DNA from 4 places in the Halobacillus sp. AWH4_228 genome. Region 1 is predicted to be linked to each of the others. Evidence: riboswitches for the same ligand, from Rfam matches in the RefSeq annotation. Region 1 holds a riboswitch; each other region holds the start of a gene.
The links. Region 1 has a riboswitch for S-adenosylmethionine ahead of msrA (peptide-methionine (S)-S-oxide reductase MsrA). Riboswitches for the same ligand answer to the same signal wherever they lie in the genome.
Positions count from the first base shown of each region.

Region 2: it holds a riboswitch for S-adenosylmethionine, as region 1 does, so the genes downstream of both, ACXADP_RS04550 (acetyl-CoA C-acyltransferase) here and msrA (peptide-methionine (S)-S-oxide reductase MsrA) in region 1, are expected to answer to the same signal.
Region 3: it holds a riboswitch for S-adenosylmethionine, as region 1 does, so the genes downstream of both, ACXADP_RS19595 (PLP-dependent aspartate aminotransferase family protein) here and msrA (peptide-methionine (S)-S-oxide reductase MsrA) in region 1, are expected to answer to the same signal.
Region 4: it holds a riboswitch for S-adenosylmethionine, as region 1 does, so the genes downstream of both, ACXADP_RS06180 (methionine ABC transporter ATP-binding protein) here and msrA (peptide-methionine (S)-S-oxide reductase MsrA) in region 1, are expected to answer to the same signal.

Region 1 covers NZ_JBSWTE010000001.1:3,257,112-3,265,038, forward strand. Annotated here, with positions in the region: gene argS (arginine--tRNA ligase) at 1-1,474, shown strand, start outside; gene ACXADP_RS16985 (hypothetical protein) at 1,550-1,780, shown strand; gene ACXADP_RS16990 (ribonuclease H-like YkuK family protein) at 2,156-2,638, shown strand; gene ACXADP_RS16995 (DUF4190 domain-containing protein) at 2,674-2,928, shown strand; gene ACXADP_RS17000 (peroxiredoxin-like family protein) at 2,969-3,622, opposite strand; gene eutH (ethanolamine utilization protein EutH) at 3,648-4,763, opposite strand; gene msrA (peptide-methionine (S)-S-oxide reductase MsrA) at 5,309-5,782, opposite strand; SAM riboswitch class I at 5,905-6,025, opposite strand; gene ACXADP_RS17015 (AIM24 family protein) at 6,165-6,857, opposite strand; gene ACXADP_RS17020 (DinB family protein) at 7,044-7,526, shown strand; gene ACXADP_RS17025 (Na+/H+ antiporter NhaC family protein) at 7,810-7,927, opposite strand, start outside.
Region 2 covers NZ_JBSWTE010000001.1:919,191-927,117, forward strand. Annotated here, with positions in the region: gene ACXADP_RS04545 (acetoacetate--CoA ligase) at 1-809, opposite strand, end outside; gene ACXADP_RS04550 (acetyl-CoA C-acyltransferase) at 830-1,984, opposite strand; SAM riboswitch class I at 2,056-2,163, opposite strand; SAM riboswitch class I at 2,232-2,336, opposite strand; gene ACXADP_RS04555 (lactonase family protein) at 2,739-3,782, shown strand; gene ACXADP_RS04560 (TcaA NTF2-like domain-containing protein) at 3,975-5,363, shown strand; gene ACXADP_RS04565 (zinc-ribbon domain-containing protein) at 5,389-6,162, shown strand; gene ACXADP_RS04570 (hypothetical protein) at 6,341-6,487, opposite strand; gene ACXADP_RS04575 (helix-turn-helix domain-containing protein) at 6,512-7,765, opposite strand.
Region 3 covers NZ_JBSWTE010000001.1:3,798,604-3,806,530, reverse strand. Annotated here, with positions in the region: gene ACXADP_RS19620 (alpha/beta fold hydrolase) at 1-197, shown strand, start outside; gene ACXADP_RS19615 (hypothetical protein) at 447-1,892, opposite strand; gene ACXADP_RS19610 (hypothetical protein) at 1,996-2,178, opposite strand; gene ACXADP_RS19605 (NUDIX hydrolase) at 2,289-2,888, shown strand; gene ACXADP_RS19600 (trans-sulfuration enzyme family protein) at 2,947-4,092, shown strand; SAM riboswitch class I at 4,169-4,277, shown strand; gene ACXADP_RS19595 (PLP-dependent aspartate aminotransferase family protein) at 4,411-6,189, shown strand; gene ACXADP_RS19590 (aliphatic sulfonate ABC transporter substrate-binding protein) at 6,210-7,193, shown strand; gene ACXADP_RS19585 (ABC transporter permease) at 7,206-7,927, shown strand, end outside.
Region 4 covers NZ_JBSWTE010000001.1:1,256,727-1,264,653, forward strand. Annotated here, with positions in the region: gene gcvH (glycine cleavage system protein GcvH) at 1-281, shown strand, start outside; gene ACXADP_RS06165 (toprim domain-containing protein) at 410-757, shown strand; gene ACXADP_RS06170 (thioredoxin family protein) at 767-1,075, shown strand; gene ACXADP_RS06175 (TlpA family protein disulfide reductase) at 1,208-1,627, opposite strand; SAM riboswitch class I at 1,726-1,826, shown strand; SAM riboswitch class I at 1,991-2,104, shown strand; gene ACXADP_RS06180 (methionine ABC transporter ATP-binding protein) at 2,183-3,208, shown strand; gene ACXADP_RS06185 (methionine ABC transporter permease) at 3,201-3,869, shown strand; gene ACXADP_RS06190 (MetQ/NlpA family ABC transporter substrate-binding protein) at 3,893-4,735, shown strand; gene ACXADP_RS06195 (carboxymuconolactone decarboxylase family protein) at 4,802-5,167, shown strand; gene ACXADP_RS06200 (YuzK family famiily protein) at 5,394-5,534, shown strand; gene sufC (Fe-S cluster assembly ATPase SufC) at 5,774-6,553, shown strand; gene sufD (Fe-S cluster assembly protein SufD) at 6,572-7,879, shown strand; gene ACXADP_RS06215 (cysteine desulfurase) at 7,879-7,927, shown strand, end outside.

The DNA.
Region 1 (7,927 bases):
TGATCAGGTAGAGGTCCAGGGTGGTTATATCAACATCTTCTTTGACCGCTCGTTCATTACCGAACATACGTTGAATCAAGTTCTTGAGGACCCTGAAGCTTATGGCAGCCATACCTTTGGGGAGGGGAAAAACGTAGTCTTAGATATGTCCTCTCCGAACATCGCCAAACCCTTCTCCATGGGTCACCTCCGCTCCACCGTCATTGGAAACGCCCTGGCCAATCTCATGGACAAGTGCGGCTATACTCCCGTAAAGGTCAACTACATCGGAGATTACGGGACACAGTTCGGGAAACTTCTGGCCGCCTACACCCGCTGGGGCGATCCAGATGTCGTCGAAGCTGATCCAATCAAGGAACTGACTAAGCTATATGTGACATTTCACGAAGCTGCCGAGGAAGAACCTTCCCTCATTGAAGAAGGCAGAGAATGGTTCAAGAAGCTGGAATCCCAGGACCCGGAGGCGCTCACCCTTTGGAACTGGTTCCGCGAAGCCTCCCTGAACGAATTCAACACGTTATATGAAATGCTTGGAGTGGATTTTGATTGGACTCGCGGTGAGGCTTATTATACGGACAAAATGGAGCCTGTCATCAAACTTTTGGAGGAAAAGGGTCTGTTGGAAACATCAGAAGGAGCGGATGTGGTTCAACTGGGCGATACAATGCCCCCTTGTCTGATCCGTAAAAGCAACGGCACCACTACGTATGCCACCCGTGATCTCGCTGCCGCCATCGACCGCTATCAGTCTTATCCTTTCGAAAAAAGTCTGTATGTTGTTGGCAGTGAACAGTCCCTTCATTTTCAGCAGATGAAGCTTGTATTGAAAAAGGCCGGGTTTGAGTGGGCAGACCGATTGGAGCATGTCTCGTTCGGGATGATTCTGCAGCATGGAAAAAAGATGTCTACGAGAAAAGGGAAGACGGTTTTGTTGGAAGAAGCTCTGAAGGAAGCCGTAGCGCAGGCACTCTTGAATATGAAAGAGAAAAATCCCAACCTCACGAATCCTGAAGAAACAGCGCGCCAAGTCGGAGTTGGAGCCGTGATTTTTCACGATTTAAAGCAGGATCGACGTCATGATATTGAATTTTCTCTCGAGGATATGCTTACTTTTGAAGGAAATACCGGTCCATATCTGCAGTACACTCATGCCCGCGCATGCTCGCTTTTACGTAAAGGCGGATTTTCGGCAGACACTCCGCAGCCGGCGGTTGACGACCCTGAAGCCTGGCCATTAGTAAAGGCGGTCCGTGCATTTCCAGAAATGACTCAAATGGCCTGTACGACCAATGATCCCTCTAAAATTGCCCGTTACCTGCTGGACCTTGCCCGAACATTCAATCACTTTTATGCCAAATCAAAAATTATCGGCTCCGCTTCCCAACAGGAACGCCTGACGCTCGTTTACGCATTTGCCGTCGTACTGAAGGAAGGGCTGCGTCTGCTTGGAATGGCTGCGCCGGAACATATGTAAATCAGGAACATTTCCAACATCCGCCCGCTTTCTATTATAATGAAGGTAAGACTTTAATCAGGGGGCGGATGTTCAATGTATCCTTTGTACTATGCCATCATCATTGTTTTGTCGATTACCGCTTTGGTCAGTACGGTTGTCATTGCCAAAAACATGGACAAGTCGGAAAACCAGTTGACCCCGGAAGAGGATCTGCAGCACTTGAAATCCGATAAAAAAGATCAAGGAAGCATTCCTTTACTCTCCACGATCTACGCGATCACTTTTGTGATCACTATTATTCTTTGCTGGATTTTTATTTTCTAGGGCCTGTTTCACTCACCACCAGGGCCCTTTTTCCAGTGCCATGCATTTTCTCCAACGGGCAGGATATGGATCCAGGTTATCCAGTCCTTTCACTCCCCTTCCTCTGCACATTGACTATTTTTTACATAAATTGCGCAGAATGCACACATACTCTATTTAAAAACATGTTATCTTTCAAGCAGGTCTATGAATATCCTAATAACAGAATGGTCACAGCTGCTTGGATGGAGACAGTTTCACGGCAGGACAATCAAGGATTGCCCAAGGAGAAAAAAGGGAATACACTTATCCCCCACACTCCACTGCCTAGAAATAAAAAAGGAGATGGCACATGTGCACCAGCTCGATTTGTTTCAAAACCTCACGCATAAAAAAATGGGATTTGCAGAAGTGTTCTCACATATTTTAACATTTATGAAACGGGAGCCTGTCGGGAATTACCGTTTAATGGTAGGAACAGATTCACAAGTCCACCCTTCCCGCACGCTGTTTATTACCGGAGTCGTCATTCAGCGGGTAGGAAAAGGGGCCTGGGCCTGTTACCGCAAAGAAGTCATCCCCAGGGAAATGACTACCCTGCATGAGCGGATTTCCTATGAAACATCTTTAACAGAGCGGGTTGCCTCCCTTTTTACAGAAGAACGGAAAAATGAGTTAATTGATATTGTCCTCCCTCACATCTACAAAGGTGCGACATTTACAATGGAAGGACACATTGATATAGGTTCCGGTGACCGGAACCGGACAAGAGTGTATGTAAATGAAATGGTGGCCAGGATTGAATCCCTTGGGATGGAACCAAAAATCAAGCCCGACTCAATCGCCGCCAGCAGCTATGCGAACCGATATACCAAATAACCTCCCTAAGGTTGTTTGGAGGAGAGGAGCATTCTATGTATCAAAAGGCTGTGACATCCCTCGTACTGGGCATCATGTCCATCTTCCTCCCTCTCGCCGGATTAATAACAGGCATCATCGGCATCGTGATGGCCAATGCCTTCTTACGCAGCGAAGAGGAGGAAAAAGAAAACGGCCGGCACTTTGCGACGGCAGGAAAAATCTGTTCCATCATTGGCATCTGCATCCAGGTCAGTGTCCTGCTGATGCTGGCAGCCGGCTTCTACCTTTTCGGATTTTTCCACTCATAAAAAAACGCCCTCCACATCCATGGAGGGCATCTTTTTGGACTTATGCGTTTACTTTTTTCAGCTCTTGGAGAACTTCAGAAGGTTCTGCACGGTCTTTATAGTCAGATTTTGTATATTCGTATACAACCGTACCATCTGTATCAATGATGTAGGTAGCGGATACTGGAAGCGTCCAGGAATCGTCTCCATTATGCTTGTCTACATTCAATCCTTTATCCTTATACACATCTACAAGATAATCCGGGAGCTCATAAACAAGGTTGAACTGCTGAGCAACTTTGTTTCCAACATCACTCAAAACGTGATACTCCAGGTCGTTTTTCTCCTGAGTAGTCATGGATTGATCCGGCGTCTGCGGGCTGATAGCAATCAGCTGAGCTCCTTCATTATGAATATCATCCATGATTTCCTGATAGGCACGCAGCTCCATGTTGCAGTAAGGGCACCAGCCGCCGCGGTAGAAAGTTACGATAGCAGGACCCTGCTTCAGCTGTTCGGAAAGCTGAACCTGACCACCTTTGGCATCTGGAAGGATGAAGTCCGGGGCTTTTTCTCCTTTGGAAAGACCGTTCCCCTCTTCAGAGGCTTCCAATTCATTAATGGCGTCGCTCATTTTGTCCTGAACTTCCTGGGAGGCATTCTGTTTGAATTTCTCGATGTATTGGTCAAATTGTCTGCGCATATCTGTCGTCATTTGAAAAACTCCTTTATGATCAATTTCAATCTTCATTATACGAAGAATCTTCTTCTTCATAAAATGAAACGTCTTGTCTCGTTAGAATCAGGGCTAAACTCACAGCAAGAATACCTGCACTTAATTTGCCCACGATCACCGGAAGTATCATGTCCGGCTGGACGCCGGCCACAAATGCGAAGTGGCTTCCGAATACGAATGCTCCGCTGACTGCAAAGGCCGCATTGATGGTCTTCCCTCTATCGTCCATGTCCTTCATGACGGCAAGCATCGGCAAATGATGAGCAAGCGATGCGATGAATCCTGTCATCGATACCGCGTTCATCCCGAGACGTCTTCCCGCACGGGTGAGCACTTTTTCGCCGTGCCTGCTGATAAACGCCACCAGCGGATAAGCCCCTGCAAGTGTGACAGTGATTTTACCCACGATGAGCATCCCTTCTGATAACGGAGCCATACCGGGGAGAACCGTTATACCTGTTAACGTTTCAATAATGATGAGAGCAAGCCCTGAAATAATAATGATTTCGACCGCTTTGCCGAAATAGGAAAACAGACGAATGGTCAAGGCTGTGAAGAGCCAGAGACCGGCGGCGATGAAAAGGGATAGAATCATGGCCGGAAGCAGATTTCTAAGCATCCACCCCGGTTCATAGCCGGCTGTCCACCCGCCGATGAAACAACCGATTGGAATCGTCACCATTCCTGCAAGAATTCCCTTTGCGAAAAAAGGATGATCTTTTTTTGCTACAACGGTCAAGGCAACTGGAATGGTAAACACAAGCGTAGGGCCCATCATCGTCCCAAGCAGAGCCCACGAAAAAACAGCCGCTCCTTTGTCTGCCGCGAGCGATTCCGCCAGAGGATAAGCCCCCATATCAATGGCAAGCAGCATAGAAGCAAACATCGAAGGATCAGCTCCTGCAGCCTGGAACAATGGAGTGACGACCGGCGCGAGCCATCTGGACAGCACCGGGGCCAGAGAGATGATCCCCACCATGGACAAGGCCAGAGGACCCATCATCATAAAGGCTTCATAAAAACGCCATCCTAAGGCAAGGCGGTGATTCAATATGTAGTAATCAAGAGCTCCAAGAACCATAAAGGCGCACATGACCATAAGGATGATATCATTCAACACAGCCTCTCCCTCCTCTCTTCATCTCCTCCATTCTAGTGAACTTTCCCCCATAAAAAAAGCCCCCTCACTGAGGGGCTCTGGCTATAGAAAAATCCTGTGTTAACCAGTTAGAGTTGTCCATTAGTCGTGGGAAGGGCCACTTTCCGCTTATCGGTATATGAATGCCGCGGGCACGCCCTACGCAGGTTCTCAGATTCAAAAGAACGGCACGGGCTGCGCTGTTGCGCACTTGCGTGGAAAAAAAGGAAAAGAACAGACGCTGATAACGGCTGGCTGCCGGAATATGAACAAGCCTCTCCTCCATCCAGCAAGGATGAGCGGGGTGAAGGAGAGTCTTGTTCGATGTTAGAGAACTCCCAAGGAGCGGTGCCCTTTCCACTCCTGCGGAAGAACGAGTGGTCCGAGACCGCCGAGCGTGGGTGTTGCGAGGAAGCTCGTTCGCTCGTCCGCGGAAAGGGCACCGCTCCTTTCGGGAAGAAAGAAAAAAGCTTGTAAAGAAACAGGGGTTTCTCTACAAGCTGAACCCCTCAGTGAGGGGCTTTTCATCAGCCGATGGAACAGGCTGCGGAGCCATGTTTTTGAATGTACTTCTGGTGATGCTCTTCTGCTTCAAAGAAAGAGGAAGCCTCTTCCACCTGTGTAGCGATTGAACGCTTGAAGATGCCTTTGGCACTCCATTCTTTGATTTTCTCTTCTGCAATGTACTTCTGGCTTGCATCTGTATAGAAGATCACTGAACGGTATTGATGTCCTACATCAATGCCCTGACGATTTACCTGTGTCGGGTCGTGAGCTTCAAAAAAGATATTGACCAGTTTGGCATACGTAATGACAGCAGGATTATATTCGATACGGACAGCTTCCGCATGACCGGTATTTCCCTGTTTCACTTCTTCATAGGAAGGGTTTTCGAGATGTCCCCCGATGTAACCGACGGTTGTTGCCGTTACCCCTTCGAATTTCTCAAAAAATGCTTCTACTCCCCAAAAACATCCTGCGCCGAAAATTGCTGTTGCCATATCTACATCTTCCCTTTCCTTTAACGCAACTTCTATCGAGAGCCATGACGGGTATGCTGATATGCAAAAAACCCCTTTTCTTATCCACATAAGAAAAGGGGTTCGTATCAATCCGTACGATCCTCTCATCTTTTAGGATGGTGTTCATCCTACAGGAATTGGCACCGTTCTCGTCAATCCGTGGATTGATTCGATGGTTGCCGGGCATCAAAGGGCCAGTCCCTCCGCCTCTCTGGATAAGAAGTTTCCGTTATTTATTTAATGTTGATTATCAATATACTACGTTTCAGTAACGAAGTAAAGGATAAATGATGATTCTTTTTGTATCATCATTGTATTCACACTTTAGCATGACTATGCCAGTCCACGCAAAAGAAAAGTCTTACTGACTGCCGGTTGTATAAATCTCCTCATACGGCTGGACGATGACAAATCCATCTCCTTCGAACTGCATTTGAATAGATTCCCCGCTTCCCCGTCCGATAAACGTTTTAAAGCTTACATCCGTCTTGAAATTCGGCTCCAAATGCCCGGACCAGGCTACGGTCGCATGAGGATCCGTAATAACCGGTTCTCCCGGGCGTACGAGCAATGTCAGTGGTTCGTAATGGGAGGTGACAGCCACACGTCCGCTGCCATTCAAGGTCACGTTAAACAGACCGCCGGAAACCATCCCGGCCACTTTTTTCATCAGCTTGATATCCCAGTCGATGCTCGGTTCAAAAGCCAGAAGGTCGTTGCCGTTTACTGTTATCGTTTCATTATCCAAGTCAAAAATCGTAATCTTTTTCCCCTGATCAGCGAGATACAAACGTCCGCGCCCTGTCGCTTTCATCAGCGAACTGCCTTCTCCCGTCAACGCCTTCTTGAACATTTTTCCTACACCGTGCTCCAGAATCCCTTCTCTCTCAAACTTGATATTCCCATTATAGGAAATCATGGCCCCGGATTTCGCCCAGACCTGATCCATCAGGTTCACCTCGAGAATACGCGGGGTTTCCAGCTCAAAATAATCATTTTCTGAATCATCCTGTTTCGTCGCCCTGATAAACTCCTCAATCGAATAGTCTGCCATGACAGATTCCTCCTTTTATGTAGGTTATAGTTCTATACCACACCCCGGGGTGGGTTAGACCATTTATGAAACCTTTGTCTATCGTTTTACGTTTACAATGGAGGAAAGGTTTCATCACCACCTGGCAGGGGAATGATGATTCTATTTGATCTATTCAAACAACCTAAGGACGAGGAGGACCTGTTTATGTATGGTCTTGATGAGAAAAGAAAACAGCTGTTGGAGTATGCCCATTCCGTCTCTGACGAAATGGCAGCACAGAAGCCCGGGGAAGGAAAATGGTCGGTCCTTGAAATTCTGGAGCACCTGTACCTGATGGAACAACTTGTCGTCTACCAGATCAAGCAGGCAGTAAAGCAGGGAGATATCCAGCAGACTTCCGAAAAACCGATCCACCGGACGACGGAAAGGGACTACAAGGTGGAAGCCCCTGAGTCCGTCCGGCCTGAAGGTACGTTCCAAACGATTGCAGAAGCCGAGGATGGATTGAAAAAAACAAGGGAAGCTACGTTATTCCTCATTCATAACAAAGATGAAGAAACATTGAAGAACCGTGTGTTTCCCCACCCCGCTTTCGGAGACATGGACTTGGTGCAGTGGATTGAATTCATCGGCTGGCACGAACTCCGCCACCTTGATCAAATGAAAGAAACTGTGGAAGCTTTATAAACCCGTAGAAAAACACGCAGAGGTAAATCTCTGGCTTGAAATTCCCCGCTTTTTATCGGGCCTTCAGGAACTGAGACCACTCCCTTTCTGCGGAGGAACTTGGCTGGGTGGTCTTCCTATACAAGTGAACCGAGGCCGTGCCCGCGGTAAGTATCCGCCGATAAGTGGAACGTGACCAGGCACACCACCTACAGATCCACTGGATGGCAAGTCAAGTCTCTTGTCTACAGTTGAAAAGCGCAGAGACGAATCTCTGCGCTTTTTCTATCTTTGACGATCCTGTTTACTTTTCAGGCTTCACTTCTTCGCCGTTCTTCCCGGTGTAACGGAGCCCCCATCCTGTCCATGCTGCGATCAGCATAACAAGCAGAAGGAGCCATCCTTGGAACACATACGGGAAT
Region 2 (7,927 bases), 2.3 Mb from region 1:
GATGTATATAAAATATACAGGGGATGGTTAAAGGGAACGGGTTGAAACACTGGCTCTTCGGCTTCATTGCGGCAAAGCTCGTCCCAGGATAGAGTGGAAATGCCTTCGATCGACGTTTCTCCTCCGAACGTGACGACCGCGGATAGTCCTTCCAGATGCTCGGTTGTCTGTTTAATTTTATCTTCGATATCGAAGGGCTTCTGCTTATATTGATAGGAGAGTGCCGCGATTAATACTTTCGGTTTTACCTGACCAATGCGGTCGACAATTCCTTTTGTTCCGAAGTCCGGGGAGCAGGATGTCCAGGTGGCGCCTAGTGATGTCGTGGCAAGCAGAGCGACGAGTCCCTGGATATCGTTCGTCGTGATGCCGGCGACACAGTCACCTTCCTGAACACCCAATTGTTTGAACCCTTCCTGGGCTTTGGCAACGGATTGTTTCAGTTCCTGCAGCGTGATGCTTCGGGTGAGGCCTGCCTCATTCGCTTCATAGGCCGCGATCCGGTCAAGCGACCCGCGCAGCAGGTTTTCAGCGAAATTCAAGCGGGCGTCCGGAAACCATGCACTATCCGGCATCGAAGGACCGGGAACAAACACACGGTCTCCCTTTTCTCCAATGATCCCTGCGTAATCCCATACGGCTGACCAAAAATCGGAAAGGTGGGAAACGGACCAGCGGTGGAACCGATCATAAGGGAAGAGCGCCTGATTGGTATAGTCAGCAAAAGCTTTGATGTGCGACTGTTCGATGCGTTCGTTTGATGGTTCCCACAGGTAAGGGGAACGCTGAGCGGTAATGGGTGTATTCATGGGAATTGTCTCCTTTCGAATTATGAATGGGGAACGTCGATCAACAGGGCCATCCCCTGGCCGCCACCGCCGCAAAGGGAAGCGATGCCTTTCCCTCCGCCGCGTCGTTTCAGTTCATGGGCAAGCGTCAGAACGAGCCGGAATCCTGTCCCGCCTAACGGGTGGCCGAGAGCGATCGCGCCGCCGTTCACATTGACGCGGTCATAATCAATTCCGAGCTCCCGGCAGCTGGCAATCACGACACTGGCAAAGGCTTCATTGATTTCAAACAAATCGATATCGTCCGTGGTCAACTGGTGTTTGTCTAACAGCTTCTGAATGGCCTGTGATGGCTTCGTTTGTAAACTCGGATCCGGTCCGGCAATCTCTGACCAGTCGATGATTTCCGCCAGCGGCTGTTGGCCGAGGGCTTCCGCCTTTTCCTTCGTGGTAACGATCCCAACGCTCGCGCCATCCGTCATTTGAGAGGCATTGCCTGCGGTGATCGTGCCTTCGCGTGAAAAGGCGGGAGAGAGATTTGATAATTTTTCGGCTGTCGTCCCTTTACGGATGCCTTCATCTTCTGCGAGTCGTTCAGTAAAAGGAGCGATTTCCGGCTCCAGCCAACCATTTTTCTGAGCGTCCGCTGCCCGCTGCTGGGAAAGGGCGGCGTATTCATCCTGTTCCTCCCGGCTGATGTCGAAGGAGCGGTTCTTCTCATCGGTGAGAGCTCCCATCGACACATCACTCAAGGCGCACCACAACCCGTCGTTCAGTAAGGTGTCCTTCAGCAGGCTGTGACCAAGTCCGTTAGAAGCCCGGACAGGAGCGGTGTGAGGAGCGTTCGTCATCGAGTCGAATCCACCGACGATGTACAGCTCTCCTTCATTCAATCGGAGCCTGCGGGAGGCGTCGGTAATTGTAGCGATACCTCCCAAACAAACATTGTTCAGTGTGATGGCGGGTGTAGCGATATCCACCCCCGCTTGATAAGCGGCCTGTCTCGCAGGATTTTGGCCGCCCCCGGCCTGAATCACCTGGGCGAGCAGGACACCATCGGCTTGTTTCGCGTCCGGATTTCTCTCTAATAGAGCGCTCAGCGCATGAGACCCAAGTTCTGCTGCGGATTTCTTTTTCAAGGCCCCTTTCCACTTACCGAAGGGGGTGCGGATGCCGTCTAGAAGTACTGTCGTCATTTATGGAACAACTCCTGTTTTTATAATAGTAAGAGCCCTCTTCACAAAAATAAGAAGAGGGCTCTCGGCTCTTCTTATCTTCCAGGATCATCTCCTGCAGGAATTAGCACCTTTTCAAGCTGTTGCTTGATGGTTGCCGGGCGTCAACGGGCCAGTCCCTCTGCCTCTCTGGATAAGAAATAGGTATTCAATTGGAAACATATAAAACCTCTCTATCAAAGATAGAGAGGTTAGAGATTGTGGGCATCTCTTATCTTCCTGAGCATTCACTCAGTAGGATTTGGCACCTTGCTATCAATATAGCGGTTGCCGGGTTTCACAGGGCCAGTCCCTCCACCTCTCTGGATAAGATGTTCTTCCTTTATTTGGTTAAGTGCCATGTTAGCAGTATGAAGGAAAGGTGTCAATGCATTTTATAGAAAAGTGAGAAAATTAATTGTATTCTGTGACTGGTGGTAAACGTGCGAATGTCTTTGACAGCTGGGTTTGCCGATTCTTTCAATTCTAAGGGGATTTCACGAGAAAAATGAAGGCACCTATCAATTCATCCATCAGCCATTCTCCGATGGTTCCTGCGGATACCTAACGTTTCACTGATTAGATGATACCTTACAGGTAGAGCTGCTTTTAGATCTATGAGCAGAGATTTTAATAACTTTCGATATTCATAAATGGATAATGATTCAGCCTCTTTTGTCTTTATGAGATAATGGGTATGGTAATTACTGATACTATTCAATAAAGGAGTTTTACTATGCCGGAATATGTTGGTTACATCGGTACGTACACCAAACAGGAAAGTAAAGGCGTCTATCAGTTCACCCTGGATACAGACGCTAAGGAACTGAAAAATGTTCAGCTGGCTGCAGAATTGCAGAACCCTACGTACGTCACCGTGAGTGACGATCAAAAGAATCTTTATGCAGTTTCCAAAGACGGGGAAAACGGCGGTGTCACGTCCTTTTCTATCAATGCAGAAACGGGAGAACTCACAAAATTGAACGCTCAGACAGCTGCAGGATCTCCACCGTGCCACGTGAGTGTGGATCATTTGAACAACAATGTTGTCACGGCTAACTATCATACAAAAGAAGTGGTCTCCTACCTGACGAATGAAGATGGATCGTTGAATCCTGCAGTTTCTATCGTGGAGCATGAAGGGACCGGTCCTCATGAGCGTCAGGAAAAACCCCACATGCACTATGCAGGTTTCACCCCTGATGAGACATACGTCATTGCGATTGACCTTGGCAGCGACCGTGTCATCACTTACGCCGTAGACAATGGCGAGTTGAGCCAGGTGCAGGTGTTCAACACGAAACCGGGTTCCGGTCCGCGTCACATTACTTTCCACCCGAACAAAAAGTATGCCTACGTGATGACGGAGCTCAGCTCAGAAGTGCTTGTCCTTCATTATGATGAAAAGGACGGCAGCTTCACCGAGCAGCAGGCCATTGCCGCAATCCCTAAGGACTTTGATGAAACCAATGATGGCAGTGCCATTCATATTTCTTCAGATGGACAGTTTGTTTATGCCGGCAACCGCGGGCATAATTCCATCGCCGTTTACGAAGTCGATCAGGATACAGGGAAACTTACTTTTGTAGAGTGGACCTCAACAGAAGGGAACTGGCCGCGTGATTTCGTGATGGATCCTTCCGAGGAGTTCCTGATTGCGACGAATCAGAAGTCCAACACGATGACGTTGTTCGAGCGGGACAAATCAACCGGCAGGCTGACGCTTGTTCAATCTGATGTATTCGTGCCCGAGCCGGTCTGCGTGAAGTTTACAAAGTAAATAGAGGAATAGGAAAAGAGGGCGTCCCATGGAGGGATGTCCTCTTCTTTTTTATGGAAAAAGGGACAGTCATACACCCCCGGCCGTTTGAGTATAGTTAATTACTCCCCATTATATGGAACTAAATCAGGTGAAGGGAGGAAGGTACATAGCAGGCGGGGAAACACCTTCAAGGGCGAGGGAGGTCGCTGGATGGAAGTATGTAAACACTGCGATCATGAGATGGGCGGGGAAGAAACTTTCTGTACCGAATGTGGTGCACCCAAGGATGCTCCGCTGACCCGGTCGGAAGCAAAAGCGCCAAGACCACCGATGCCGCGGAAAAAGAAAATCACGCTGATCTCGATAGGGGCGGTTTTTGTTGTGCTGCTGACTGCTCATTTGATTTTGTCATCGATGCTTGACCCGACGACGAAGATTCGGGCGATGGATCGTGCGGTCACAGATAATGATGCGGCGGCTTTTGTAAGCGAGTTGTCCCTGGATGAAAAAGCATGGCTGAATGAGAAGGAATACCTGCAGTATTTGAAGGAAAACGACTGGGAGACCATCCGTGAGCAGATGCTGGATGCCGTCAGCGGACAACAGCGGTTCGATACCATCATCCGCGATGAATACGGCAGCCCGATTTTGTCTGTCAAAAAGACAGCCGTAATCCCTGGGATGTACAAGACGTATGAAATTGAAGCGGTTCCGACTGAGATCAGATTCTTAACGAACATGGACGAGGCTTCCTTTACAGTCGGCAAAGAAAAAATCACCGTGGAGAATGCTGGCGAGGACGAAGTCACGGTCAAAGCCTACCCTGGTCTGTATAAGGTGAAGGGGGAGGCATCGAACGTATATGGAAGTTTCAAAGAAACGTGGGAATACCAGGTGCTGGCGGAGGAATCGGATTATTATATGGAACTATATTTTGCAGGGACTACGTATGATGTCGATACCAACCAGCCGGAAGCGATTCTTTTTGTCAACGGAAAGAGTACGAAGAAGTCGCTGGATGAGCTTGGAGTCATCGGTCCTGTGCCGGACGGAAACAAGCTGGTCCTTCATGCGGAGTGGACAAACGATAAGAAAGAGGTGATCAAGTCCGGACAGGTCCGTACGGAGGATGGCGATTACTGGGGTGAATTGAGCTTTTATTTTGAAGAGGAAGAACTGGAGGAACCGGAGGAATCGGTCTTTGAATACGTACCGGAATCGGATGACTCCGAAGCAGCCGAGGATCACGTGCTCGATTTCCGGGAGGTCTATGAAGAAGCGTTGAATGCGGAGGACTTCTCGATGATTGCTCCTTTCCTCGAGGATGGCAGTCAGGCGTCCGCTGAGTTTAAGGACTATTTGGACGGGATCTCCGGCAAAGGCTTCACCTATGCGTTCACGGAGAATAACATTGTGAAATCCACGGCCTATGGAGTAGATGGCTATGTGGTGACGACAGATGAAGCGTTCATCTTTACCGACTCAAAAGGAGAGAAAACGCATTACGAGCGGACGAAGGATTACACCGTCGTGAAAGAGGGCGACAGCTGGAAAATTGAAGAGGTAGCGATCAATGAAACCAATCGTTCGGATGGATAATTTCTAATGAAGGGGATGGGATGTTATGCATTGTGCGACATGCGGAAATCCATTGAATGAAGACAGTAAATTCTGCGGAAAATGCGGGGCCTCTGTTCTTGCGGAGCATGCATCGGCATCGACGGTCGAAGCGGCCACATTGCCTCCGCAGAAGGATTATACAGAAACGGCTAAACAAACAGGCCGTCAGTTTTACCGTTTTGCCCTTCAAGCGCTGCAGGAACCGTTTCGGGCCAGTCAGCGGGTGGATGGTTTGCAGCGGACGAATGGTCTGATTGCTCTGCTGCTGCTCGCTTTTCTCATGCCGTTCTTTTCGTACTTAGCGGCGAGAAACGCGGCGCGCGGCCTGTGGGCCTTCGGGGAGTCCGTACCGGATGTATTCTTTGGTGTGCTCGTTCTGCAGCCCTTTTTATATCAACTGCTCTTTTTAGCGGTGTTTATCGCGGTCAACCTTGGTGTAGGCAAATGGATGCGGGTGGAGATCACTTATATGAGCGTTCTGGCAAAATACGGGTCGCTCGTCATCCTTCCTGTGACCGGACTTCTTGCCGCCAATCTGTTTATGCTGCTATCGATGAATACGGTTGGGACGTTTTTCTTTTTTGTCAGTATTGCGTTATACGTAACGGCAAGTACGGCCCTTTTATTCTCGATTTATTCGGGTGGGGAAGCTAAAGGCTTGGATGTGTTTTACGGCGTTGTGATGACGAATGTGGCGATGGCGGTTTTCTTTTTGATCGTGATGATGAGTATGATTGACCGGATGATAGGGGAAATGGGTGTGCCGTATGGATGGTAAATGAAGAAAAAAATCATGATTAAATAGAAGAAGAGCTGAAGAAGAGCTCAGTTATTCACTTGGAGATCCTGTTTAAGATTGTTTTGAAGAGTGAACACCCTCCCATATTCAAAGGAATATGGGGGGTGTTTGAAATGGCCACAAAGCTTTATGTAAGGAACAGCAGAAAAATCTTCATTTAATTACTCAACGGAAGTTCATCACCATTCGGGGTGGTTTCAGACACTCCAGGTTTTCCAATTTCAACAGAATCCGCCGTCATGGTTGAAGCTGGACCGGCCATGAACACAAGGACCAAACTAAAGATCAACAATAGTTTCTTCATGATTTCCCCTCCCTGTTGAAGTAGTTAGTAGACAGCGACTGGATTGCTGTCGAGCGCTAATTTATAGTACTCAGCTGCTTTTTTATACCCTCCTTTCCCTTCATAGTATTCTCCCAAAAATCGGGAATACCTTTGTATTTCCTGATTTTTTTGTTCTTTTTTTAGAGAAGGCAGGAACGTTTTTTTGACATAGATTTCCCACTCTTTTTCGGATTGAAAGAAAAAAGAATGGAAGAACCAGTACTCTTTTGTGTGGATATTGTCTTCAGGAAGCTGCTTTGCCACGTCCAGATGTTCGTTCAAGTACTTCATGCAGGTATCTTTTTCGTTCTCCTGATAGTAAATGAGGACCAGCAGCACAAGGGATTTCATATAACTGGTGCTTGTTTTTTTCTTGTAGTAAAGAGCATTTTCTAACTGGCCAAGAGAAATTTGCCTTTCCCTCTTTCTTAAATGCATCGTGGCGATATTATGATAAATGATTCCTAAATGATCTTGATCTCCAATTTCTCGTGCGAGGCTTTCCGCTTTCTCAAAGTTGGAGAGGGAAGAGGGGACATCTCCCAATCGGCTGTAGCAAATACCAAGGTGGATGTGTATCTTTAAACACTGTCTGGATTTGTAGTTGTTTTGAAACAGGAGTAAAGCGGATTGAGCATAAGAAAAGCTTAAGGTCTCATTTTGAGACACATATAAGGTCAGGGCGTAAAGGAAATATAGATCCGCTTGTTCCAATTCGTTTAAATCCACCGAGGAATACTCGGACAAAGCTTTCTCAAAATGTTCTTTTGCGATCATGGGTTGATTCTTCACCCAATAGTAGTTTCCAAGGTGTTTGTAGTAAAAGAAGCGGTTGCGGGATGTGAGAGTATCGTGGATGTCATTGATAAATAAAATGGAATCATTAATATCATCAAATGCTTGAAGGATGATGCAGGCCCTTACCCTTTTTATATGATATTCAGCTTGAAGGTTGGTGTTAGTCACGGGGGTTATGAAAGACTTCAGCTCCTGGTAAATCTTTTCGGACGCCTGCTTATCGTTGTTCAGTAAGGGCTCTTCCCAGTGACGGAGGAGCTTTTTTAATTTTTCTTCATTTGCTTGTATTTCTTCGTAATTCACCCCCACCCTTTCCAAGAGCAGCATAAGGGTTTCCGGTTCTACAGTGGTTTTGTTGTTTTCAATTCTTGATAAGTAGGAGGGGGAAACAATAGATTCTGAGACTTCTTCCTGACTCATGCCTTCTTTCAATCTAAAGTATTTTAATACTCTTCCCATATCCACTCTTCAACACTTCCTTCTCTTATATTGCGCAATAGGATGAAAAAATCGAGAAAAACAGCCCTTTTCTTTCATAACATGCGAAATACATCTTTCATGGTTACCATGATACCATTTATCTAGGAAATAAGTGTAAGAGAAGAAAAGCAATTTTGAAGG
Region 3 (7,927 bases), 540 kb from region 1:
ACCGGCTGGAGAACTTAAGGCAGCCGCTGCTTCTGGTTTATGGGAGCAAGGAGTTCTGGATCAGTGAACACAGTCATTTTTATCAGGCGTGTCCGCAGGCGAAGATGGTCGTCATCGAGGACGCCTATCATCAGACACCTGCGACTCACTATGACCGTTTCAATGAAGCCGCATCTCAATTCATAGACGCATTATAAAAGCAGAGGCTGTGCCTCTGCTTTCAGCTTGCTGGAAAGATACTTTTTTCATCCCGGGGTCATGCTCCTACAGCGTGTAGGTGGTCACGTTCCGCTTATCGGTGGGTGCCTGCCGCAGGCGTCACCACCGATAAGCTCTACGTCACCTCTTTCATCATCTCAATCATGGGAACAAAGTACTTTCTTCTTATGGACGTTAGTGCGCAAAGAGAAGGTTCAGAGTTCCTGTAAAGCTGTGCCTCTGCTTTCTTATTGGGGTTTCAAATCAAATGTCGTGTCGACTTCTTTTCCATACACCATCTGGTTGACGGTAATAGTGAGCGTCGAGGCTTCCTGAAAGTTGTTGGTCGGGAAAGATATCGTGGCCATCCCATCGGTACCTGCATAATCGGCCTGGACTTCCTGGCCGTTATCTCCCAGAACAGAAACGAAAGAAGAAGGTTCTTCTTGTCCTTGTTCTGATGCAGGAAGGGGATGAAAGGATTCTCCGACCAGCTTTTCGTTTTGGTGGTAGTCGTGCGGGCTGTAGCTCAATTCCAAGCTCATGTGCTGGTCACTTGTTGTTTCCACGCTGTCCAGGTAAATATCCGTTTGGCGCGCTTCTCCGATTTTTTCGCTGATCCGTTTAGAAGTAGACGCGTTCAAGTCCATATGGTCTATATCTACAGTAAACGAATAAGAGGCATCTTCCTTAAGGTGGATATCTTCTACAACAAGCGTAAGCTCTTCAGGAATCTCTCCTAATGGTTGAAACCGCCCTTCATAAGTGCCGGCGTTCTCTTCCTGATCATAACCGAGAAATACCGGGATCTTCTCGCCTGTGTCCATCTTAAAGTAGGAATTCATCGTATGATTGAACACATCATCTTCATCTTCAATGGCCATTCTCACTTTTCCATAGGATGCTCGGACTTGGACTTCTTCGGGTTCAATGACAAGACCATCTTTTTCGTAGGTCCCGGTGGTGGTGAATGTTTTCAAGATATTCGCTTCCTCATTGTATACATAAGAAACAGGTGCGGCTTCTGTTTCATAGGTCTCGCCGTCCATTTGAAAGGTCAGGGATGTGGGAACCGTCCGGTTAACCTCTTCAACCTTCGTCTCAAAATCATTTAGTTCCCAAGGGTCATTGACCGGAGGGGTGGAGACTGCTCCATACAGGCGGTTTTCGTAGATCACAGCTTCCTGGTTACCAACCCCATCCTGCCTGAGGTCCAATGTCTGGGCACCGTTATCCTCTGTCGCTTTCATATGGATGGAATGCAGCGACGGCATATTCCCGATCCCCTCCGTTTCCTCCGTCTCAGAAACGAGGGCAGATAAATCAATACGGTACAAGAAGTGGATGAATTGTTCCCCATGCCACACTTCGTAAATCTGAGCCCTGCCGTCGCGTCCCGGCAGCGAAGCCGAAGCTTCGGTTGTTGTGGTCAGCCCTTCTTCCCGTGCAAGGGCCAGGCCCGGAATGCGCTCTTCAAAAAACTCGTGAAGACGCTCCTCTGACTCGATTTCCTTCCAGCTGCCAGGAACGTCTTCCATATCGACAGGCTTGGCTTTTCTATGTAAGGAACCGTCTTCTTCGTGAACCAATTTGGAGGAGTCTTGAGAACCTGTATAAATGTATGTACCTCCTGCAAAAAGGGTCAGGACAGCGCCAATGATGAGCCACTTCCATTTTCCTATGTTTTCCCCCATGGTGAATTCACCCTTTCATCATGCTTGTCACGCTCCCTTCTATACTAACAGAATTTTCTATATTTTTGAGAGGTCATAAAAATAACCCGCGGATAAACGCAGGTCATTTTTCGTCATCGGAGTAATGATGGAGCAGGGAGTCTCCTTCCGAATGGTTATGATCTTCCTGTAAGGCTTGCGGGGGCTCGTGGGAGAAAGCCTGATTGAATTTTGCTGACCGGTTAAAAGCTTCTGCCGCCTCATTCGATCGTTCGACACGGCCGCGGCGTGTTTTCTTTTCGCTCATCGTTCCACCTCCTTTTGTTTAAGATTTCCTCCTTGCTGTTAAATTAAACTTCTGGATATCATAGATCGTAATCACAGAAAGATCCGTATATAGGGAGAGGGGCTTAAGAGATGGAGGAAATGCTGGATATTTTTAATGAAAAGGAAGAAAAAACGGGTGTTAAGGCACGCGGGGAGGTTCACAGAGATGGAGACTGGCACGAAACGTTTCACTGCTGGTTTGTAAATAAAATCGATACAAAGTGGCATGTGCTGATGCAGAAAAGGGCCTTTGATAAAGAAGATTATCCCGGCTTATATGATATAACGGCCGCCGGACACATCGAAGCAGGAGAGGGATTGATGAAAGGGGGACTGCGCGAAATTCAGGAAGAATTGGGGCTGTCACTGGAACGTTCTGCTTTAACACCGGCAGGATATGTGAAGGAGGAATTGATTGGGAAAGACAAGGTGGACCGGGAAATCTGCCGGTTGTTTTTCTATCATTGGCCTGGCGGGGATATGCCGGTGGGAGTTGAAGTGGCTGACGTTCTTGCCATCCCTCTGGATCAGTTATCCTTCTTAATGACGGGAGAGAGGGAAGTGGCTGCAGGTGTTTCGATTTGCACCGGGGAATCAGAAACTATGAAGGCGGAATCATTTGTTCCTCATACCCCTGCCTATCAAAGCCAGTTGCTGAAGGCTTTGTCTGAATATGTCGAAAAACTTTGACAATAACACCTCTCCATCGATATAATTTTTGATTAAGTGATCAGAAAGGAGTCGACGAATGACACACCCAAGCTTTGAAACAAAAATTGTCCACCATAAACAGGATCAATCACAGGTGCATAACAGCAAGACGACACCGATTTATCAGACATCCGCCTTTACCTTCAAGGACCTGGACCATCTGGAAAGTTACTATGAAGGGGAAAGTCCATACTTATATACAAGAGAAAAAAATCCGAATACCGATGAACTTGCGGGAACGGTTGCTGAGCTCGAAGGTGCTCCATCTGGAGTCGCTTCCTCCTCAGGAATGTCAGCCATCCTTGCAGGCATTCTGGCGGCTGTTGAACCCGGAGGCCATATTGTAGCCGCAGAAGATGTGTATGGAGGTACGCACAAACTCCTGACTAAAGAACTGCCATCCTTCGGAATCGACGTCACCATGGTATCCTTTAACAATTTGGACGAGGTGGAGAAATCCATCCAGCCTCATACCCATCTGCTTTATACGGAATCGATTTCCAACCCGTTCCTACGCGTGGAAGACTTGAAAGGTCTGAGCAGTCTCGCTCAAAAACACGGCATAAAGACGATGGTGGATAATACATTCGCCACCCCCTATCTTGTCCAGCCCTATCAGTATGGAGTGGACCTTGTTGTGCACAGTGCAACGAAATACATAGGCGGTCATAGTGATGTCACGTGCGGCGTCCTTGCCGGTTCGGAAGCATTGATTTCCAAAGCAGCCCAGAAAATCGTGACTCTTGGAGCAAATTTAAGTCCGTTTGAAGCTTGGTTGACCCAGAGAGGAGCCAAAACCCTTGCACTCCGGATGAAACAACAGTCTGCGAATGCAAAAAGTGTTGCAGAGGCACTTCGGGAGCATATTGGGGTTAAAAAGGTGTTTTATCCTGAATACGTATCTGAACGTGGTCATGGAGCGATTGTTACCATCGAGCTCAATGAGAGCGTGGATGTGGAAGCCTTTTTCAAATCTCTTGGATGGATCAAAATTGCACCGACACTCGCTGGTGTCCAGACAACTGTGTCCTACCCTGTCCGTACGTCGCACAGGGCTCTGTCAGAAACTGAACGTGAAAAAATCGGAGTGAACGATTACGTCATCCGCTTATCCATAGGAATTGAGAGCGATGAAGATATCATTCATCAGCTGAAAAGAACCATTGACGCTTCAATAAAATAAAAATTCAGAATGTTATTGACATTGATGCAGATGGTCAGCTATAATTCACAACATAATCAAAATTAAATAACTAGTACTCTTATTAAGAGCGGCTGAGGGAATAGGCCCTGTGAAGCCCGGCAACCTTCAAACATCGGTTTGAAAAGGTGCCAAGTCCTACAGATCATGGATCTGGTAGATAAGAGGAGGATATCAGCACGTTCAGCCCTCTTCTTATATGGAAGAGGGCTTTTTGCATGGATAAAGACGCTGTAAGGACCAGTTTCTTTTTAAAACTGATTAAAATGATGAGAATAATAAACTTTAGGAGGCCATACAATGACCAACTCTTTTGAAGGCTACGATATTGATACCATTTCTCTGCACGGTGGACAGTCACCAGATCCTACGACCGGTTCAAGGGCCGTTCCGATTTACCAGACCACATCCTATGTGTTTCATGATACCGATCACGCCCAGAGCCTTTTTGCCCTCGATGAACCGGGGAATATTTACTCCCGGCTCGGAAATCCGACGGTGGACGTATTCGAAAAACGCATGGCTCTTCTGGAAGGCGGAGTAGCCTCGGTAGCGACGGCTTCAGGCATGTCCGCCATTGCACTGGCCATTTTGAATGTAGCTGGTGCAGGAGATGAAGTCGTGGCAGCATCCAATTTATACGGCGGAACTTATAATTTATTCGCCAACACTTTACCGCGGTATGGCATTAATGTTCATTTTGTTGACCCGGTCGATCCGGACAATTTCAGACAGGCCATCAATGAGAATACGAAGGCCGTCTTCGCTGAGACCATCGGCAACCCGAGTCTTCACGTGCTTGATTTTGAGAAGGTGTCCGCCATTGCCCATGAACATCAGGTTCCATTGATCGTCGATAACACGTTTGCCACACCTTACACGTGCCGTCCGATTGAACACGGAGCTGACATTGTCGTCCATTCGGCCACGAAATGGATTGGTGGCCATGGAACAGCTATCGGCGGCGTCGTTGTCGACGGCGGGCAGTTTGACTGGGGCAATGGAAAGTTCCCTGTTTTCACAGAGCCGGATCCGAGCTACAACGGGATCGTTTATACAGCCGATTTCGGCACGCTCGCCTACATTACAAAACTCAGGGTTCAGCTGCTTCGTGACTTTGGCTCCTGCCTCAGTCCGCAGAACGCTTTCCTTCTGCTCCAGGGACTTGAAACGCTACATTTGCGGGTGGAACGTCATTCAGATAATGCCCGGGAAGTGGCTGAATACTTGGCGGAACACCCCGATGTGGAGTGGGTTTCCTACCCCGGCTTGAAAAACCATCCGGCCCATGAACTGGCCAATCAATATTTAGAGGGCGGCTACGGTTCCATTGTCGTATTTGGAATCAAAGGAGGCAGAGAAGCTGGGAGTCAGGTGATCAACAACATCTCGTTGTGGTCCCATGTCGCCAATGTCGGCGATGCGAAATCTCTGATCATCCACCCGGCGTCTACGACCCACCAGCAGCTTTCTGTTGAAGAGCTTGCGGCGACCGGAGTGACGGAAGAGCTGATTCGTCTTTCCATCGGACTCGAATCCAGCAAGGATTTAATCAATGACCTGGATCGGGCCATTGCCAAGGCAACAGGCAATGATTCCGGAAAGCGGGCAATCACAGAGAATGATGAAGGTGTCATCAAGTGGGCGCTCAGCTCTGCGAAGATTACAGAAGGAGGAGAAACACGTCCGAAACGCCTGGCTGTCGTCGGTCTCAGTGGAAAGCCTTCCCGTCCGAGTCACCGACTCGCAAGAAAAATGCAGCGGCTCGGGTATCAGATCGTCCCGGTGAACCCTCGGGAGGAGGAGGTGCTTGGCGAGAAAGCTTACCCGGATTTGAGATCGATCCCATTCAGCATCGACGTCGTCCAGGTGTTCCGCAGCCCTGAGGCCGCCATTGAGATTGCCCGGGAAGCAGCGGACATCCAGCCTGGTGTGTTCTGGCTCCAGGAAGGTGTCATTTCTCCAAAAGCAGCGGAAATTGCCAGTGAAGCAGGTCTGGAAGTTGTCCATAACCGTTGTACCTACAAAGAAGCACAGCGGCTGCGCGGAAGCATAGATACGTACGCATGCGAAATTTAAATAGGGGAAGGGGTAAAAAGATGAATTGGAAAAAAGCCATAGCTGTCCTCAGTGCAGCGGCCGCCATCGGGCTTGCCGGTTGTTCAAGTAATGCCGAAGGTCAGGAGGATCAGCCGGATAAGGTAACCCTTGATTATGCCTACTACTCTCCAACCAGTCTGGTCTTGAAAGAAAAGGGATGGGCCGAGGAAGCGTTTGAAGAACTGGGCATCGAAGTGGAATGGGTGCTCAGCCAGGGAAGCAACAAGGCGCTTGAGTTTTTGAATTCAAGCAGCGTTGATTTTGGTTCTACAGCCGGAGCAGCCGCGTTGATGGCTAAAGCGAATAATGCTCCTGTAGAATCCGTCTATCTCTATTCCAAGCCGGAATGGACGGCTTTAGTCACGAATCCGGATTCTGGCATATCTACTGTAGAGGATTTAAAAGGGAAGAAAGTCGCCGCCACGCTTGGAACCGACCCTTATATTTTTCTTGTTCGTGCTTTAAAGGACCACGGACTGAGTGTGGATGATATTGAGCTTGTCAATCTGCAGCATCCCGAAGGGGCTTCTGCCTTGAACTCCGGCAATGTCGATGCATGGGCAGGGCTTGATCCCCACATGGCACGTAATGAACTGGAAGCAGGGGCAGAGTTGTTTTACCGTACGCCTGAATTCAATACGTACGGAACGTTGAACGTCCGCTCTGCGTTTGCGGATGACCATCCTGACGTCGTCAAAGATGTGATTAAAGCCTACGAAAAAGCGCGGGAGTGGACGATAGAACACCCGGATGAAGCCGCTGAAATTCTGGCCGAGGAAGCCAATCTCGATCTTGAGGTAGCGAAGAAAAGCCTGGATCGCAACGACCTGTCGGATCCTGTTCCGGGAGCTGCTTTAAAAGAAACGATTCAAGGAGCCGGCACGGTCCTTCAGGAAGAAGAAGTGATCAAACCGGATGTGGATATTGATCAGTTGACGGAAGATCTTGTCCGGCCGGAATTTGCAGAAGAAGTGATTGAATAAGGAGGTCCAACGATGTCCAGTCGTACAGAAGCTGCTGTTTCATCACCAGCTGTGCAGCGAACGAAAATCAAACCGGCTCCTAAAAGGAAGTGGGGAGGGGCGTTGTTAGGGCTGGTCCTCCCGGTGCTCATCCTTATTCTGTGGGAAACAGCTTCCCGGGCGGGATGGGTGGCTCCTTACCTGCTTCCTTCTCCAACAGCTGTCGTTGAAGAAATGACCGGCATGGCACAGGAAGGGGAATTGTGGGGGCACATCAGCATCACCCTCTACCGTGTTTTTGCAGGATTTCTTGCTGGTCTGGCCGCGGCTGTTGTACTGGGGGCGGCTACAGGGTACAGCCGGATCGCCCGTCAGCTGCTTGATCCGATGCTCCAGGCCCTTAGAGCGATCCCATCGCTTGCCTGGGTGCCTTTGTTCGTCCTTTGGATCGGCATCGGTGAAGCGTCGAAAATTACGCTTGTTGCTGTAGGGGTATTTTTCCCTGTGTATTTAAATTTAACGTCAGGCATTCAGGGAGTCGATCGTAAACTGATCGAAGTCGGGCGTATCTATCACTTTACGAGTCTGCAGCAGATTAAAAAAATCATTCTTCCTGCCGCGCTTCCATCTTTCATCGTTGGTCTCAGGAGCGGTCTCAGCCTCGGCTGGATGTTCGTAGTGGCCGCTGAGCTGCTGGGTGCCAGCCAGGGACTTGGTTATTTGATGGTGTACGGTCAGAATACGTCTGCCCCTGC
Region 4 (7,927 bases), 2.0 Mb from region 1:
TTGGCGACATCGTTTTTGTTGAGCTTCCTGAAGTGGGAGAAGAACTAAAAACAGACGAGCCTTTCGGAAGTGTGGAATCTGTAAAAACCGTTTCCGAATTATATGCACCGATCAGCGGTAAAGTTGTAGAAGTGAATGAAGATTTGGAAGACAGCCCTGAGTTTGTGAATGAGTCTCCTTATGATAAAGCCTGGATGGTTGTTGTTGAACCAAGCGATTCTTCAGAAGTTGAGCAGCTGATGTCTTCTGAAGAATATGAAGCGATGATTGATGAAGATTAATCAAAACAAGTAAGCCCGTTGTACAGGCAGGACTGATGATTCCTTGTCTGACATGATCGTGCTTGATCTTAATCATGTTCAGACCATGCCATATGGCATGGTCTGTTTCTATATAGTAGGTGATGAAGATGGATGGAGAACGGATTTTGATTGTTGAAGGGATTACAGATAAGAAGAAATTGAACAAAGTACTGGATGAGAAAATCGAAATCATCTGTACCCATGGGACGCTCGGTATTGAGCGAATGGAAGAAATGATCTTTGAACATAACCTGGATGAACGATCGGTCTATATCCTTGTGGATGAAGATGATTCCGGTTTTAAACTACGGAAGATGCTGACAGAGGAACTTCCGCACGCAGAGCATATTTATATTGATAAAGCCTTTAGAGAAGTGGCGGCTACTCCCGAGCCGGAACTCGCCCGTGCCCTGTTAAGCCGTCATTTCAGCGTGAAGTCGATGTATTTAATTTAGGAGGAAGCTTTGCAGAATTTAATACAAAATGAGGCAGCCTGGGTGCTGTCCTCGGATGAAAAAACGATGACATTTATTCACAGCCCTTTTTGCGGGACGTGCCACCTTGCCCGCAAGATGCTGATAACGTTGGAAGAGATGTATAAAAAAACACTATTCTCGGAAATGAACGCCTCTCTGCATCCTGCATTGATGGAACAATATCGAGTGGAAAGTGTTCCATGCCTCTTGATTACCCATAAAGGAGAAGTTCTTGAAAAGGTCTATGCTTTTCAATCCGTCCCACACATGTATGAAAAGATCATTCCCTATCTATAACCCGCCTTTATTCCCCGGGAAATGACAAGATAAAAACGGTAAAAAACCCGTCCTGCATAAACAGGGCGGGTTTTATTCATCGGCCGTATGACCAGTGATAAGCGGGTGGGAGGCCTTCCGCTGTTTTGATGATTAAACAATTTCCCCCAGGGACTGGACGATATCGAGAAAGGAAGCTTTATCACCGAACGATTCGTGGACCCTGCCTTCCTGATCTATGATAATAGTGGAAGGGACGCCCTTGCAGCCGAACGTATCGTATAAGCTTCGCCCATCATCAATCAAGGTAGGCTGGTTAAGAAATTTTTCAGCATATTCCTTTCCGGCATCAGGGCTGCGTTCACGACCGGGAACGTTAATCGTAACCAGCTCCACTTTTTCTTTGTCCATCGTTTCAAAGAGCTGCTCTTTTTTAGGTAAGTCTCTCCCACAGTCAGGACACCAGGATGCCCAGAAAGTCAGGACGATCACCTTTCCGAAATGGTCGCTCAGACGATAGGTGGAGGGCTGATTTATATAAGAAAGCTCAAATTGAGGAGCACGTTCCTTCATGATTTCATCTCCTTACTGTAAAAATATACCTGATTATTATCTTTGACGTCCGTATAGACTCCATGCTAACATAACATATAATTTCACAGCGACATCATAACTTATCCAGAGTGGTGGAGGGACTGGCCCTTTGAAACCCGGCAACCGGCAAAAGCACGGTGCTAAATCCTGCGGAGCGTAAAGCTTTGATAGATGAGATCCACTAAAGTCTCTTCTATTTTAGGAGAGACTTTTTTGCATATCCAGATGTTCTTCTTTTCTGAAAAGTAGCTCATTTATGTTGACACGCTGGTGGCAGAGTGCTAAAATCCACTTTGTAGTTATGAAATGAATTAAAGCAGTAATAATTTAATAAGCTAAAATCTCTTATCCAGAGTGGCGGAGGGACTGGCCCTACGATGCCCGGCAACCAGCAGGTGTAACCGACCTGTCAAGGTGCCAAATCCTGCAGAGCATAACAGCTCTGACAGATGAGAGAACAGAAGATACATTGTTATTGAAACGCCATTCTGTTCTCGAACAGAATGGCGTTTTTTGAATGGGAGGGAACACATCATGATTACAATTAAGGATCTTTCTAAAGTTTTTCAAACGAAGGATCGGGAAGTGAAAGCTGTTGATGGCTTAAGCCTTACAATAAATAAAGGGGAAATCTACGGTGTCATTGGTTATAGTGGAGCGGGTAAAAGTACTTTTATCCGGCTGTTGAACCGACTGGAGGATCCAACAGAGGGCAGCATCCACGTCGGTGATCAGGATTTAACGGGCCTCAGTAAGAATAAACTGCGTATCGCCCGCCAGGATATCGGAATGATTTTTCAGCACTTCAACCTGCTTTGGTCCAGAACGGTTTATGATAACATCGCTTTTCCGTTGGAAATTGCCGGTGTACCAAAGGAAGAACGGAGCAAAAGAGTGAACGAACTGATCGATCTGGTCGGTTTATCCGGCAGAGGAAACTCCTACCCATCCCAGTTGAGTGGTGGACAGAAACAGCGTGTAGGAATTGCCAGGGCGCTGGCCAACAACCCGAAAGTCCTCCTTTGTGATGAAGCGACATCCGCTCTGGATCCGGAAACGACAGACTCCATATTGGATCTTCTTGTAGACATCAATGAAAAACTCGGACTGACCATAGTTTTGATTACTCACGAAATGCATGTCATTCGTAAGATCTGTCATCAGGTGGCAGTCATGGAGCAGGGGAAAATCGTTGAAAAGGGAGATGTTCTGGACGTATTTCTTCATCCAGATCAGCCAGTGACGAAGAAATTCGTCGATCAGGTGATGGGTGATCAGGAAAAAGAGCACTCTCTGAAATTGATCAAAGATAAGTACCAGTCCGGAAAAATTGTCCGGCTGCATTTTGTAGGAGAGAGTACCAACCAAGCGCTGATCAGTGAGGTCTCCAGGAAGTTCGTCCTGGATGTGAATATTCTTCACGGGAAGATCACGCAGACGCAAAAAGGAGCTTACGGAACGATGTTTGTTCAGTTTGAAGGAGACGATGAGGAAGCAGCCCGGGCAATCGAATATATACGCTCGACTTCTGTGGAAGTGGAGGTGAACCCGGATGCTTAATGGATTACTGCCAAACGTACGCATGGAAGACATGATTACAGCAACAAATGAAACGTTGTATATGACTCTGATTTCCGTAGCCGGCACATTTATCCTCGGGATTCTGCTCGGCCTGCTGCTTTATTTATCTGGTCCGGGAGGGCTCTGGCAGAACAAAGTGGTCAATGCAGTGACAGCTTCTGTCGTAAACATTTTCCGTGCCATTCCTTTTATTATATTGATCCTGCTTCTGTTCCCGTTTACAGACTTCTTGATTGGAACGATCCGCGGTCCGAACGCAGCCCTTCCGGCGTTAATTATCGGAGGAGCTCCGTTTTACGCGAGACTTGTTGAGATTGCATTGAAGGAAGTGGAAAAAGGTGTCGTAGAGGCAGCGAAGGCGATGGGGGCTAAATCATCAACGATCATCTTCAAAGTCCTGCTGCCTGAATCCATGCCTGCCCTTATTTCAGGAATTACGGTGACCGCCATTGCACTGATTGGTTATACCGCCGTGGCGGGTGCGATTGGTGCCGGTGGTCTTGGAGACTTTGCTTATTTCTACGGTTTCCAGCGTAGTAATTTTGATGTGGTCTTCATTTGCACGGTGCTTATCATTATTATTGTGTTTATTTTCCAATTCATCGGTGATTATGCTTCCCGTAAATTGGACAAAAGATAAAAAACAAAAGGGAGAGATTATTCATGAAAAAAATCTGGACAACAGCGGTTGCGCTGTTATTCGTTCTTGTTCTTGCCGCCTGCGGTTCTTCTGAGGAAGATTCCTCCAGCGGTGAAGGAAATACGGAAATTACAGTAGGAGCAACAAGTGTTCCTCACGCTGAAGTTCTTGAAGAAGCAAAGCCGCTTCTTGAAGAAGAAGGGATCACGTTAAATATCGAGGAATACCAGGATTACATCCTTCCAAACCAGGATTTGGCCGAAGGACGTATTGATGCAAACTATTTCCAGACGATTCCTTATATGGAACTTCAAGAGCAGGATAATGATGATTACGATTTTGCCAATCTCGGCGGGATTCACATTGAGCCGATCGGTGTGTACTCCCAAAAGTATGACAACCTTGAAGACGTAGAAGAAGGTACCGAGTTCGTCATGAGCCGTTCTGTATCCACCCACGGTCGTGTATTGACACTTCTTGAAAAAGAAGGGTTGATCAAACTGGATGAGAGTGTAGAAAAAGTGGATGCCACGGTCAATGATATTGTCGAGAACCCTAAAAACCTTCAGTTTGATACCGGCGTGGACGCAGCCGGCCTTCCTGAAGTGTACAACAAAGAGGAAGAAGTCCTTGTAGCGATTAACACGAACTACGCGATTGAAGCGGACCTTGTACCAAAAGATGATGCGATCATCCTTGAAGGGACAAACTCCCCTTATGTGAACGTCATCGCTGCTCAAAGCAAAGACGAGGACAACGAGGCACTGAACACGCTAGTGGAAGTCCTGCGTTCTGAAGACATTCAAACCTTTATTGAAGAGGAATACGAAGGAGCAGTTATCCCTGTTTCCGACGATTCTGAATAACGGATAAAATAAGTGACTGCGGTTGATACTAACCGCAGTCACTTATTATTTATGGGAGGTTTTAACATGCAGGATCAGAATATGACGTGGACGCAGACATATTTACACGATTATAAAGAAGGAATGGGTGTCTTTGCGGAACACATGCCTGAAGTCGCCCACCAGTTCAGTCAATTTTCCCAGGAATGTTTTAAAGCCGGAGAGCTTTCACAAAAAGACAAGCAGCTGATGGCTCTCGGAATCAGCATCGTGGCCCAGGATGAATACTGTATGATCTACCACACCAAAGGCTGTGTCGATCAGGGAGCTTCGGAAAGAGAGATCATGGAAGCTTGTGGAGTCGCCGCAGCTTTTGGAGGCGGAGCAGCTCTCAGTCAAGCTGTTACCCTTGTCCAGGACGCCTACAGTGATTTAACGAACAACGTTAACTAATTGAATTATTAGAAAATTAAAGAAAAAGTAATGTATTAAATGGAAATGCAATTATTAAACGCTTACATCGGTCCGCGGGTCCGCATATGAATGAAAATGCGGTTTCAGAAGATTTTATACAGGGTAGAGGTTTGTGGTAACCTAAATTGTGTAAATAATCTGAAAGGGTTGATTCGTTATTAATGACCATCTGCAGTTGAATTTCACCGCTGAAATGGAAAAGGCAATGCATCAGGCTCACAATACGAGTTATGCGGAGTACAGCCGTAGACTGGACACTCGGCTGGAAGTAGAACAAAAGCGTCAGCGTGAATTCGAACAAACTCAGAAAATGCATGCCCAGGTGGACCGTCAATTGCATAGATAATGTTTAGGAACGAATCAATCAGGTGGCTTTAGTCACCTGATTTTTTCATGTTATACTAATGTAGGAAAGTGAGAATGAACATGTATCAATGTCCAGGTTTCCCTCTCCTTTTACCAGTGGGAAAAAGTTGATTACAAATAAAAAATGATTTAAGATTATAATGAGAATAAATTGAGAATGAATGTTTGTTTTCAGTCTGACTGGACATTCGATAATAATAGATACTGGAGGTATACATTATGGCAGGATCAACATTAGAAATTAAAGATCTTCACGTAGAGATTGAAGGTCAGGAAATCCTTAAAGGTGTAAACTTAACAATCAACGGCGGTGAATTCCACGCAGTTATGGGACCAAACGGAACAGGTAAGTCCACGTTGTCCTCTGCAATCATGGGTCATCCGAAGTATGAAGTAACCAAAGGTGAAATCATCCTTGATGGTGAAAACGTACTGGAGATGGAAGTAGACGAGCGTGCGAAAGCCGGCTTGTTCCTGGCCATGCAGTACCCGAGTGAAATCAGCGGTGTAACCAACTCCGACTTCCTGCGTTCTTCCATTAACGCTCACCGTGAAGAAGGTGATGAAATCTCTCTTATGAAATTCATTAAAGAGATGGACAACACGATGGATACACTTGAAATGGATAAGAACATGGCTCAGCGTTACTTGAACGAAGGTTTCTCCGGTGGTGAGAAAAAACGTAACGAAATTCTGCAGCTGATGATGATTCAACCGGCGATTGCCATCCTGGATGAGATTGATTCCGGCCTGGATATTGATGCTCTTAAAGTCGTTTCCAAAGGGATCAACGAAATGCGCAACGACTCCTTCGGCTGCCTGATCATCACTCACTACCAGCGTCTATTGAACTACATCACTCCTGATAAAGTACACGTGATGATGCAGGGTCGTATTGTGAAGTCCGGTGGTCCGGAGCTTTCCCAGCGCCTTGAAGAAGAAGGATACGACTGGATCAAGCAGGAGCTTGGCATCGAAGACGAAACGGTCAACGCGTAATAAGATAGGAGGGTAACCATGACAGTAGAAGTCACACTACCATACGACAAAGAGTATGTTACAAACTTTTCCCAGGGTCTTCAGGAACCTGAATGGATGAAGAACCTTCGTCTAAGTGCTCTGGAGAAATCAGAATCTCTTCCATTACCAAAACCAGATAAAACCAATATATCCAAATGGAACTTCACGGAATTCGATCATCACGTAACGAGTGATAAGATTGAAAATCTTGACGATCTTCCAGTTGAAATCAAGGACTTTTTAGATCAGGAAAAAGAACAGCAGAACCTTGTAATTCAGCGTAACCATACCGTTGCCTATGCAGCGATTGAACAGCAGCTGAAGGACAAGGGTGTCATCTTTACAGACATGCTGACAGCTGTCCGTGAGCACAGCGATCTCGTTGAAAAGTATTTCATGAATGATGCGGTGCACGTGGACGAACACCGTTTGACTGCGCTGCATGCGGCTCTAGTGAACGGCGGGATTTTCCTTTATGTTCCAAAGAACGTTCAGATCGAAGAACCGATTCAGGCGATTTTCTGGCAGGAGGATCCTAAAGCCTCTCTCGTTAACCACATTCTTGTTGTGGCAGAGGAAAACAGTTCTGTTACGTATGTGGAGAACTATATTTCCCACAATAAAGAAGAAAAAACTTCTTCCAACATTGTGGCAGAAGTGATCGCTAAAGACGGAGCGAAGGTTTCCTTCGGTGCGGTGGATAACTTCGAAGCCGGAACGACAGTTTATGCGAACCGCCGCGGTGTAGCCTATCGTGATGCAGTGATCGAATGGGCTCTCGGCCAGATGAATGAAGGAGATACCGTCTCTGAAAACATCACGCATTTGATCGGTGACAACTCCCATTCCAATGCGAAAACAGTAGCCATCGGCCGTGGAGCGCAGAAGCAGAACTTTACAGCGAATATCACCCATTTCGGAAAAGGGTCGGATGGATATATCCTTCAGCACGGAGTTATGAAGGACAAAGCCTCTGCAATCTTTAACGGAATCGGAAAAATCGAACACGGCGCCAGTAAATCCAATGCCGAGCAGGAGTCCCGTGTACTGATGCTCAGCAAAGATGCACGTGGTGATGCGAACCCGATCCTTCTTATTGATGAAGATGACGTTACCGCTGGTCACGCTGCTTCTGTCGGCCGTGTGGATCCAATCCAGCTTTATTATCTAATGAGCCGTGGAATCTCTCGCTTTGAAGCGGAGCGTTTGATTATTCACGGATTCCTGGCACCTGTGGTAAATCAATTGCCTGTAGAGGCGGTAAAACGCCAGCTTAGACAGGTAATTGAAAGGAAAGTCTATTAATGGATGTAAAAGCTGTACGCGAACAGTTCCCAATCCTTCAACAGGAAG